Regions from separate parts of the Bacillus haimaensis genome, predicted to be linked through region 1. Evidence: predicted binding sites of a transcription regulator. Region 1 holds the regulator's gene; the other holds the start of a gene.

Evidence for each region. Region 1 encodes CtsR, which represses protease genes until heat stress. Its sites were predicted from a motif close to ATGGTCAATAAAGGTCAAACA; they were not measured.
Region 2: clpP (ATP-dependent Clp endopeptidase proteolytic subunit ClpP) is a predicted target of CtsR. The motif match lies at 2,576-2,596, and genes of this name have one in related genera.

What each region holds. Positions count from the first base shown of each region.
Region 1 is NZ_CP158164.1:3,879,028-3,884,742, forward strand. It holds gene clpC (ATP-dependent protease ATP-binding subunit ClpC) at 1-14, opposite strand, end outside; gene ABN702_RS19780 (protein arginine kinase) at 37-1,101, opposite strand; gene ABN702_RS19785 (UvrB/UvrC motif-containing protein) at 1,102-1,650, opposite strand; gene ABN702_RS19790 (CtsR family transcriptional regulator) at 1,664-2,125, opposite strand; rRNA gene rrf (5S ribosomal RNA) at 3,280-3,396, opposite strand; rRNA gene ABN702_RS19800 (23S ribosomal RNA) at 3,478-5,715, opposite strand, start outside.
Region 2 is NZ_CP158164.1:121,311-127,025, reverse strand. It holds gene ABN702_RS00585 (glutaredoxin family protein) at 1-226, opposite strand, end outside; gene rpoN (RNA polymerase factor sigma-54) at 243-1,574, opposite strand; tRNA gene ABN702_RS00575 (tRNA-Arg) at 2,042-2,119, opposite strand; gene clpP (ATP-dependent Clp endopeptidase proteolytic subunit ClpP) at 2,752-3,333, shown strand; gene ABN702_RS00565 (hypothetical protein) at 3,784-3,954, opposite strand; gene ABN702_RS00560 (HPr family phosphocarrier protein) at 3,954-4,211, opposite strand; gene whiA (DNA-binding protein WhiA) at 4,248-5,192, opposite strand; gene ABN702_RS00550 (gluconeogenesis factor YvcK family protein) at 5,297-5,715, opposite strand, start outside.

The DNA.
Region 1 (5,715 bases):
CTACCGAACATCATATATAATCGCCTCCCGAGTAATTTATAATTTTAAACGAAGTCTTTCTCTAATTAAGCTCGCTCTACGAATATCTCGTTCATCTGGTCTTAATGGACCGCCAGCATACTGCTGCAAAAAGCCTGGCTGCGTTAAAATCATCAATTCATTCAAAATGGATCTCGATATATTCTCGATATACCCCAAGTCAATGCCAAGTCGTACATCGGATAAGCATTTTGCCGCTTCCTTCGTTTCCATCACCCGGCTATGGGCCAATATACCATAGGAACGAAAAACTCTGTCTTCTAATTGTATGTTGGAAGTTTTAACTAATGCTTCCCTTGCCGACCTCTCCTGTGCAATTAGTTGCTGCACCACACTAAGCAGGTCATTCACAATATCCTCTTCAGATTTTCCTAGAGTCAGTTGATTCGAAATTTGAAAAATGTTTCCTAACGCTTCGCTGCCTTCCCCGTAAATCCCTCTCACTACCAGCCCCAACTGGTTGATTGCCGGGACAATACGGTTCATTTGCTGAGTCATAACAAGTGCCGGCAAGTGCATCATCACCGAAGCCCTCATCCCTGTCCCCACATTGGTCGGGCAGCTGGTTAAGTAACCTCGTTTTTCATCAAAAGCATAATCTATCTTTTCCTCCAGCCAATCATCGAGCCCATTGGCCATCTGTAAAGCTTCTTTCAGCTGCAGTCCTGGAAAAAGACACTGAATACGAATATGATCCTCTTCATTTATCATAATGCTCACTTCTTCATTCGGTGATAGCAAACATGCACCATACGTCGAATGTTCTGCAAGCTGCGGACTGATCAGATGCTTCTCCACCAGGACTCTTTTCTGCAGCGCGTTGAGCTCCTCCATAACAAGAAACTCCAATTCACCAAGTTCCTGAAAGGTCCGCTCGGAAAAATGTGTTCTCAACGTTTCGACGATTTCCTTTGCCTCCTCATTGCTAGAAACGGTAGGAAATCGCATCTCCTCCAGATTCCTGGCCAGCCTCACTCTGCTGCTAAGCACAATATCAGAAGCGGGGCCCTCCTGCTTCATCCAGGAACTGACTTCATTATTCAAAAAGTGTTCAAGAGACATTTATTGCTCCTCCTCTCTTTTATCACTTAATTTCTTTTCCAACCCTCTAATCTTATCTCTTATATTCGCTGCGCTTTCGAACTCTTCCTGTAAGATAAGTTCTTTTAATTCTTCTTTTAGCGCATCTATCTCTTTTCTGACATGCATGCTTCCACCAATCCGCTTGGGGATCTTACCCGCATGCACCGTATTGCCGCTATGAAACCTTTTCAAAATCGGCTGCATCTTATCCTCAAATGTCCGATAGCATTCCGAACAGCCAAACCGTCCAATTTTGGTGAACTGCGGAAATGTCATCTTGCACCGTTCACATTGGAGGACCTTGGTCTCCTTGAACTCCTCCGGCTTTTTGTTCGAAATCAGCTGCTCTGAATTTAACAATCCAGCAATCAGATTATTTAAAGAAAACCCCGATCCCCCGGAGAACATGGACATGTTTCCCTTTTCCTGTGCGCACTGCTCACAGATATGCACTTCCGACTTCTCCCCGTTAATCACTTTCGTAACATGCAACGTCGCAGGACGCTCCTTACATTCCTGACACACCATCGTGTTTTCCCCCTTAACGGTACTTAAGAGTAGTAAGCATCGCTTTTAGCATTCTTGCCCGCAGCTCATCTCTCTCCGGCAACCCTAAATAGATAACAGAACGATCCATCACACTAACCATTATCTTCGCCTCGCGTGCAGAAATTACCTTCTCCTCCACTAATCGAAAAATAACATCCTCTGCACTCGATTGCGAAACACGCACATCTATCAAATTAATAATCTGGTCAATAAGCTGCAAGTGATCATGGGTCTTTATCTTTATGATCCTGATATAACCACCGCCACCGCGCTTACTCTCCACCAGATATCCTCGTTCAATTGTAAATCTCGTATTTATCACATAATTGATCTGAGAAGGTACACATTCAAACTTATCAGCAATCTCACTCCGTTTTATCTCCGCAGAATTCTCCCTGCTTCGCTCTAAAACCTGCTTTAAATATTGTTCAATGACATCAGATATGTTCCTCATGCTATCCCCCCATCTGACCTTGACTATCTTTGACTATAATTAAAATATATAAGACCACCAAAAAATTTTCAATAAATATCTCTCACAACAACAGAATTCCACTTTTGGCCAGGATGTAAACATCAATTGGTCAAATTTGTTCAGAGAAGTTGAAATGGTGATTTGGGAGGCGGTTGTATGTATGGTGAAAATATCGGTTTGCTGGGGGCGGGTCTTGGTTTAGGTATGTGCCGGGCATAGGAGGCTTACATGAAAACGCCGTCCTTCCCACACCAGTGCCTGGCCCCTCCATCCACTATCAACCTCTTTCTCCGCCAAACAAATAAAGAGGGGCCTGGCACTGATAAGTACCGCTCCTCACAACAAAATATACAAAGAACATAAACCAAACACCACACCAGTGCCTCATTAGTACTAATTTTTCTCCTAACTTTCCTGGCAATTAACTTGATTGATTCCCTCGGTAACTGATTTTGGAGTGTATGAGGGTACCATTCGGCTTGGTTGATTCCTTCAGTATTTAGATTTTGAGCGTGTAAGGGTATCATTCTGTCTATTTGATACCCTCACTGCTTGATTTTGAGTGGAGACAGGGAATCATTCCGCCTGTTTGATTCCCTCACTACCTGATTTTGAGCGATGTAAGGGTATCATTCTGCCTTTCCTAGGCCAGCGCCTAGCACTACTAAGTACCATCCCCCCACCTACACCAGTGCCTGGCCCCTCCACCAACCACCCAACCTCTTTTTCCCCCAAACAAAAAAAGAGGGGCCTGGCACTACTATGTACCGCTCCCCACAACAAAATATTCAAAGAACCAGAACCAAACACCACTCCCTCCACCACACCAGTGCCAGGCCCCTCCATCCACCACCCAATCTCTTTCTCCCCCAAACAAAAAAAGAGGGGCCTGGCACTAATAAGTACCATCCCCCCACCACACTCATCCAAAGAACAATAAACAAAACAACTCCCCCACCCACATCAGTGCCTGGCCCCTCCACCCACCACCCAACCTCTTTCTCCACCAAACAAAAAAAGAGGGCCCTGGCACTAATAAGTACCATCCCCCACAACACCCCATCTAAAAAACCAAACCCCAAACAACACAAAAAAAGACCAGCACCCAAAGCGCTGATCTCTCCTCTAAATTTGCCTGGCAACGTCCTACTCTCACAGGGGGACAGCCCCCAACTACCATCGGCGCTGAAGAGCTTAACTTCCGTGTTCGGTATGGGAACGGGTGTGGCCTCTTCGCCATCATTACCAGACATATTCAATTGAAGGATGTTCCTTCAAAACTAGATAACGTATTTTCTTACCAAGATTCACAAGTGCCGTTCATTGTTTTTTGGGTTAAGTCCTCGATCGATTAGTATTCGTCAGCTCCACATGTCGCCATGCTTCCACCTCGAACCTATCTACCTGATCATCTTTCAGGGATCTTACTTGCTAGAAGCAAAAGGAAATCTCATCTTGAGGGGGGCTTCATGCTTAGATGCTTTCAGCACTTATCCCGTCCGCACGTAGCTACCCAGCTATGCCTTTGGCAAGACAACTGGTACACCAGCGGTGCGTCCATCCCGGTCCTCTCGTACTAAGGACAGCTCCTCTCAAATTTCCTGCGCCCACGACGGATAGGGACCGAACTGTCTCACGACGTTCTGAACCCAGCTCGCGTACCGCTTTAATGGGCGAACAGCCCAACCCTTGGGACCGACTACAGCCCCAGGATGCGATGAGCCGACATCGAGGTGCCAAACCTCCCCGTCGATGTGGACTCTTGGGGGAGATAAGCCTGTTATCCCCGGGGTAGCTTTTATCCGTTGAGCGATGGCCCTTCCATGCGGAACCACCGGATCACTAAGCCCGACTTTCGTCCCTGCTCGACTTGTAGGTCTCGCAGTCAAGCTCCCTTGTGCCTTTACACTCTGCGAATGATTTCCAACCATTCTGAGGGAACCTTTGGGCGCCTCCGTTACTCTTTAGGAGGCGACCGCCCCAGTCAAACTGCCCACCTGACACTGTCTCCCAGCCCGATAAGGGCTGCGGGTTAGAATTTCAATACAGCCAGGGTAGTATCCCACCGACGCCTCCACCGAAGCTAGCGCTCCGGCTTCTCAGGCTCCTACCTATCCTGTACAAGCTGTACCAAAATTCAATATCAGGCTACAGTAAAGCTCCACGGGGTCTTTCCGTCCTGTCGCGGGTAACCTGCATCTTCACAGGTACTATAATTTCACCGAGTCTCTGGTTGAGACAGTGCCCAGATCGTTACGCCTTTCGTGCGGGTCGGAACTTACCCGACAAGGAATTTCGCTACCTTAGGACCGTTATAGTTACGGCCGCCGTTTACTGGGGCTTCGGTTCAAAGCTTCGCTTGCGCTAACCTCTCCCCTTAACCTTCCAGCACCGGGCAGGCGTCAGCCCCTATACTTCGCCTTACGGCTTCGCAGAGACCTGTGTTTTTGCTAAACAGTCGCCTGGGCCTATTCACTGCGGCTCTCTCGGGCTTTAACACCCTAACAGAGCACCCCTTCTCCCGAAGTTACGGGGTCATTTTGCCGAGTTCCTTAACCAGAGTTCTCTCGCTCACCTTAGGATTCTCTCCTCGCCTACCTGTGTCGGTTTGCGGTACGGGCACCATACTCCTCGCTAGAGGCTTTTCTTGGCAGTGTGAAATCAGGAACTTCGGTACTATATTTCCCTCGCTGTCACAGCTCAGCCTTAATGAGAAGCGGATTTGCCTACTTCTCAGCCTTGCTGCTTAGACGCACATATCCAACAGTGCGCTTACCCTATCCTTCTGCGTCCCCCCATTGCTCAAACGGAGTGGAGGTGGTACAGGAATATCAACCTGTTATCCATCGCCTACGCCTTTCGGCCTCGGCTTAGGTCCCGACTAACCCTGAGCGGACGAGCCTTCCTCAGGAAACCTTAGGCATTCGGTGGAAGGGATTCTCACCCTTCTTTCGCTACTCATACCGGCATTCTCACTTCTAAGCGCTCCACCAGTCCTTCCGGTCTAGCTTCAACGCCCTTAGAACGCTCTCCTACCACTGTTCGCAAGAACAGTCCGCAGCTTCGGTGATACGTTTAGCCCCGGTACATTTTCGGCGCAGAGTCACTCGACCAGTGAGCTATTACGCACTCTTTAAATGGTGGCTGCTTCTAAGCCAACATCCTGGTTGTCTAAGCAACTCCACATCCTTTTCCACTTAACGTATACTTTGGGACCTTAGCTGGCGGTCTGGGCTGTTTCCCTCTTGACTACGGATCTTATCACTCGCAGTCTGACTCCCATAGATAAGTCTTTGGCATTCGGAGTTTGACTGAATTCGGTAATCCGATGAGGACCCCTAGTCCAATCAGTGCTCTACCTCCAAGACTCTAACATATGAGGCTAGCCCTAAAGCTATTTCGGAGAGAACCAGCTATCTCCAGGTTCGATTGGCATTTCACCCCTACCCACACCTCATCCGCTCACTTTTCAACGTGAGTCGGTTCGGGCCTCCATTCAGTGTTACCTGAACTTCACCCTGGACATGGGTAGATCACCTGGTTTCGGGTCTACGACCACGTACTCATTC
Region 2 (5,715 bases), 790 kb from region 1:
GTAAACGCTTTCTTATTTCTTCTTTGTTTATGATACCGTAACCAAGCATTTCTCCATCCAATTCCACCACCGGAATCATGATCTGATATTTTTCCAGCAATGCATCGTCCTGATAGATATCCACTTCTTCAATTGAAAATTCCATCTCGCTCTGCAGCTCCTGAAGCCTGGCTTTTGCCTTCTCGCAAAGCGGACAGTCCACTTTTGTATAAAATTTCAGGTTCACTTCTCTTACACCCTTCTCAATCGTAGCGTTTTCTCATCGAGGAGCTCGGGATGTTCAATAAATCCCTATATTTCGCGACCGTCCTTCTTGAGATAGCTATATGATACTGCTTTTGGAGCAGGTTTGTCAGCTGTTGATCAGACAAAGGCTTCTGTTTATCCTCCGCCTTTACCAGTTCCTCCACAAGCTGCTGCACCTGCTTGGTTGATTTCTCTTCATCAAATCTGCCAGTCAGGCTCTGGCTGAAAAAGTATTTCAGTTCAAACAGTCCAAATGGAGTCTGCACGTATTTCTCCTTTGTCGCCCTGCTCACCGTCGACTCATGTACGTTGAGGCGCTCCGCAATATCTTTTAGTGTCAGCGGCTTCAAGAAGGAATGCCCGTTCAGGAAAAAGGACAGCTGTGCCGATACAATCTCTTCCATTACTTTAACTAGCGTGTGCTTACGATGTTCGATGCTCTTGACGATCCATTGACATTGCTGCAGCTTTTCCTGGAGGTAGGCATCCACTTCTGTTTGTGAAGAGAAACTTGATTTGTACTTCTCGTTGATCGCAATCTGGGGCACGATCTCCTCATTCAACGAAACGACGAACTGTTGATGCAGCTGTTGTACAATCAAGTCAGGAATGATATACCTTGGTTTTTCCGTTGTTTCATATAGATTCCCCGGTCGTGGATGGAGCTTCACGATTTCATCATGGACCTCCTGAATCTCCTTTAAACTGATTTCATGTTTTTTCGCCAAGGTCTTCCACGCTTTTTCAGCAAAAAGGGTGAAGTCTTCCTCCAGAATTCTTTCTGCCAAATGGGAACGCTTTGGTAATCGTCTCAGCTGAAGCAGCAGACATTCCTTTAAATCCCTTGCTCCGATTCCTGCAGGCTCCAGGCTTTGAATATTGATGATGGCCTGTTCAACCTGTAGAGTTGGAACCCTTAGCTGCTGTGCAATTGTTTCGGTTTCTTCCTGCAAGTATCCGTTCGCGTCTATATAGTCAATCATGCGTTTTATGATTTGGAGTTGGTTTGCTGGCAAACAGCTATCCAAGAGCTGATGCTCTATATGGTGATGAAGGGTTTCCCCATGCCTACTGAAATTCTCGATCGAAAAGCCCTGTTTTGCCCCTGGTTTGCTGCGCTGTCTCAGGCGCTGAACGCGAGAAGCCGCAAACTCCCTTGGAGCCTCCAATTCCTTCAGCTCTAAAAGGGGGTTTTCCAGAGATTGCTCTTGCAGAAAATCAAGCAGCTCATGCGAAGAATACTGCAGCAACGTAATGGCCTGCTTCAACTCCTGCGTCATCGCAAGCTTCAGTGTTTGTTCCTGATACAAACTTACAGATTGCTTCATTCCCATTCTCCCTTCTGTCCTTACTTTCATTTTGTCAGTCTACAGGTGCAACCGTCCGTTGCCCCACTTGGGTTTCAGTGTTTCAGTCAGAAAACGGACGCTGGCACCTTTCATCACTTCCACCTTCTTGTAAGCGCATACTTATTGTACATGAGAAACCCGATTAATTGTATCGAAAAATGTTGGAAGCCCTGCATCCCCCTATAACTATACGCCCACTTCAAGGCGGCAATGCAGAGAAGCGGGAAATAACATCTTATTGTAATAAAAGAAAGGGGCCTGACCCTCAGCGCTTTAAAGCGCTGAGGGTCAGGCCCCTGTTGTTATGTAAACAAATAGAAAACCCAGTGTGCCGACACTGGGTTGAAAGTTAAATGTTTTTCACGGCACTTGTCCGCTACATGTAATATCGTAACATAAGTTTTTGCTTGATCCCAGCTGTAAGTTTTTCCAGCCGTATGTAAGGTTGGCGCGCTCGGAGGGAATCGAACCCCCGCATGACGTGGTACCGGAAACCACCGCTCTATCCCCTGAGCTACGAGCGCTAATTTAGATTGTGTCCATATGCTATTATAGCTCGGAACCACAATTCAAGCAAGCTACAAAATCTATTTCCTTCAATTATATACAGCTATGTTAAAATTAGACTAGTATAAGATTATCTATATTTTTATTGGGGTGATTATTTTGTACATATTCTTTTATTTGCTTTACGCCTTGATGGCCATTGGTCTTGTATGCCTTCTATCCTATTTTGCCTATTCCATCATTCGGGGAAAAAACATTTCTTTTCATGGTTTATTCTTATTATTCTTATAGTCTTCATTATTTTTACTATTTGGCAAGGGCTTGATGTGCTTAACTAATTTTAAGTTGTGCTCTTTGAATTGAATTTAAAGTTGAAGTATAAAAGCACCTTCTGTCTAAACAGAAGTTTAATTCCCTCCCAGAATGGATATCATTATTACATGGAGAAAAATAGGGGTTTTTGCGATGGTTTTTATTTGACCATTATTGACCTTATATGTATGATAAAAGTACATAAAGTTTAAGAAATGCCTGTTAATTGGTTTAGGTTCCCGAATGATTTCTGTAACACTTTTTCTGTTGCGGAATCTAATACATATGAACCTAGCAAAACTCAGGTTATTACCTAATTTAAAGGAGGAAAAGTGAGATGAACTTAATTCCTACAGTTATTGAACAAACGAGCCGTGGAGAGCGTGCATATGACATCTACTCCCGTCTTTTAAAAGACCGCATTATCCTGCTTGGAAGTGCAATTGACGACAACGTGGCAAACTCCATTGTTGCTCAGCTTCTATTCCTGGCAGCGGAAGATCCAGAAAAGGATATCTCGCTTTACATCAATAGCCCAGGCGGATCCATTACTGCCGGTATGGCAATTTACGACACAATGAACTTCATCAAGCCAAACGTCAGCACGATGTGTGTAGGTATGGCGGCTTCCATGGGAGCATTCCTACTTTCTGCAGGTGCAAAAGGCAAACGCTTTGCGCTACCAAGCTCTGAAGTCATGATTCACCAACCACTTGGCGGTGCACAAGGCCAGGCAACAGAAATCGAGATCGCTGCAAAACGCATCCTATTCCTACGCGAAAAGCTGAACACCATCCTTTCCGAAAACACAGGCCAGCCGATCGAAGTAATCTCACGCGACACAGATCGTGACAACTTCATGACAGCTGAAAGAGCGCTTGAGTACGGATTGATTGATAAAGTTATTAAAAATAACTAATAGTTAGTTGAAGAACCCCTGATTCGGATGGATCGGGGGTTTTTTTACGTATTATCATCTTGTTTATTTCAATCGTGATTTCTGCAAACTACCACTTTCGCCCGGAAATTTCATTTTTCGCCCGATTTATCGAACTTTTCGCCCGAATTTTTATTTTTGCGCCCGAAAACCACTGCCTTTCGCCCGAAGAGAAGCCACTTTCGCCCGCTTCCACTTTTCTTCAGCGGCGGCATCTTCTGTGTAACTATGTTTTTCAGTTAAATCACTCATTATCCCCACATACCATTTTTTAAACAAACGTTTGTTTCACAACTCCCCGAAATCCCTCCACCACGCCTTGCAAAACTTATCCAAACAAATTAACTTATAAAAAAGGATTTTCAGTATAATGCCGTAAAACGCATCAAACAGGGTAAAAACCAGCAAATCCCTCTACCAAAATACCATTTTTTAAACAAACGTTTGTTTCACAACTCCACAAAACCGCTCAACCCCGCGCTGCAAAACTTCCTCAAACAAATTAACTTTTAAAAAAGGATTTCGAGTATAATAACTCCAAACTAAATCAACAGCCACCGCCCCAAACAAAAAAAGGACACCATCAACGGCATCCTTTTCCATTAATTTTCTTGCTGTACGTATGTGGTTAATGCTGCAATTGCATCGTCTTCGTCGTGGCCATCGGCTATCAGGGTGATGGTTGTTCCGGAACCGATTGCTAGGCTCATAAGGCCCATGATGCTTTTTGCGTTCACCTTTTTGCCGTCTTTTTCTAGGAATACATCTGATGAGAAGCGGTTTGCTTCTTGTACGAAAAGGGCAGCTGGGCGTGCTTGTAAGCCTGTTTTCAAACGAACATCTACTTGTTTTTGTACCATTATTCTTCCTCCTCTATATCTATTTATATTTTAAAATTAATGAACCGTTTCTCCTGCACGTAATTTATCGGCGATCTCATCAATTTTGCGCAAGCGGTGATTGATACCCGATTTGCTGATAGTGCCGCTGGACACCATTTCCCCAAGCTCCTTTAAGGTCACATCCTGGTAGTTGACGCGAAGTTCTGCAATTTCCCTCAATTTATCGGGCAGGATATGAAGCCCTACAGTGCGGTCGATGAAGCGGATGTTTTCGACCTGCCTGATGGCTGCTCCTATCGTTTTGTTCAGATTCGCTGTTTCGCAGTTCACGAGACGGTTGACGGAGTTCCTCATATCTCGCACGATGCGGATATCCTCGAACTTCAACAATGCTTGATGGGCACCGATGATACTTAGGAATTCAGCGATCTTCTCCGCCTCTTTCAAGTAGGTGATGAATCCTTTCTTGCGTTCCAGCGTTTTACTGTTTAAGTGAAACATATTCATCAGTTCGCACAAAGATTCGTTATGTTCATGGTAAAGTGAAAAAATTTCTAGATGATAGGAAGACGTTTCCGGATTATTCACGGACCCTCCTGCTAGAAATGCCCCACGCAAGTACGAGCGCTTGCAGCATTTCTTGGCGATTAATTCCGGCGATATGTCACGGACAAAGGTAAATCCGTCCTTCAGGATCTTCAGTTCATCCAGGATGTAGTGCGCCTGCTCGGCATAGCGAACAATGTAGACGTTATTCTTCTTCAGCCTCATTTTCTTACGTACAAGCAGTTCGACACGTACATCATATATCTTTTTTGTCAGCGTATAGATTCTTCTTGCTATCGCAGCATTTTCCGTTTGAATGTCCAATATCAATTTCCTGTTGGAAAAGGAGAGTGAACCATTCATTCGAATCAATGCGGCAAGCTCGGCTTTTACGCAACAATCCTTGATTTCAATCGTTGTTAATTCTTTCTTTGTTTCAGAAGCGTAGGACACGATTGATCACCCCCCAGTGAATAGATGTTGGGGAAGCGATGAGCCGTTTAATAGGAAAACCCCTCATCTCTAACCACCTAAGACGTGCACCCGTTTGCATTCTTCTATTTTTCTTGCTGTATCATCGAGTATAAAAGCGCTGCCACTTTTTGTGTGTCATGTCTAATATATCCATCTTCGTAACGGATAATCTTATCATGGACAATCTTCAGTCCCATTCCGGATAATTTTGCGATGTCATATACAACAGGAGTAGCATATTCCTTTTTATAGCGGAATTTTATCTCTTCCGGAATATCCTCTTCGTTTACAAGAATCGTATCCATAAACGGACACCCAAGATGGTCATACAAGGCTTTCACATGATCGCTTGCTGTGTAATCCAACGTTTCACCGGCTTGCGTCATCACATTGCAGATATATACTTTTTTAGCATCAGACTCACAAACCGCCTCCCCTATTTTAGGTACCAGCAGGTTTGGCAGGATACTAGTATACAGGCTCCCAGGCCCAACAATAATCA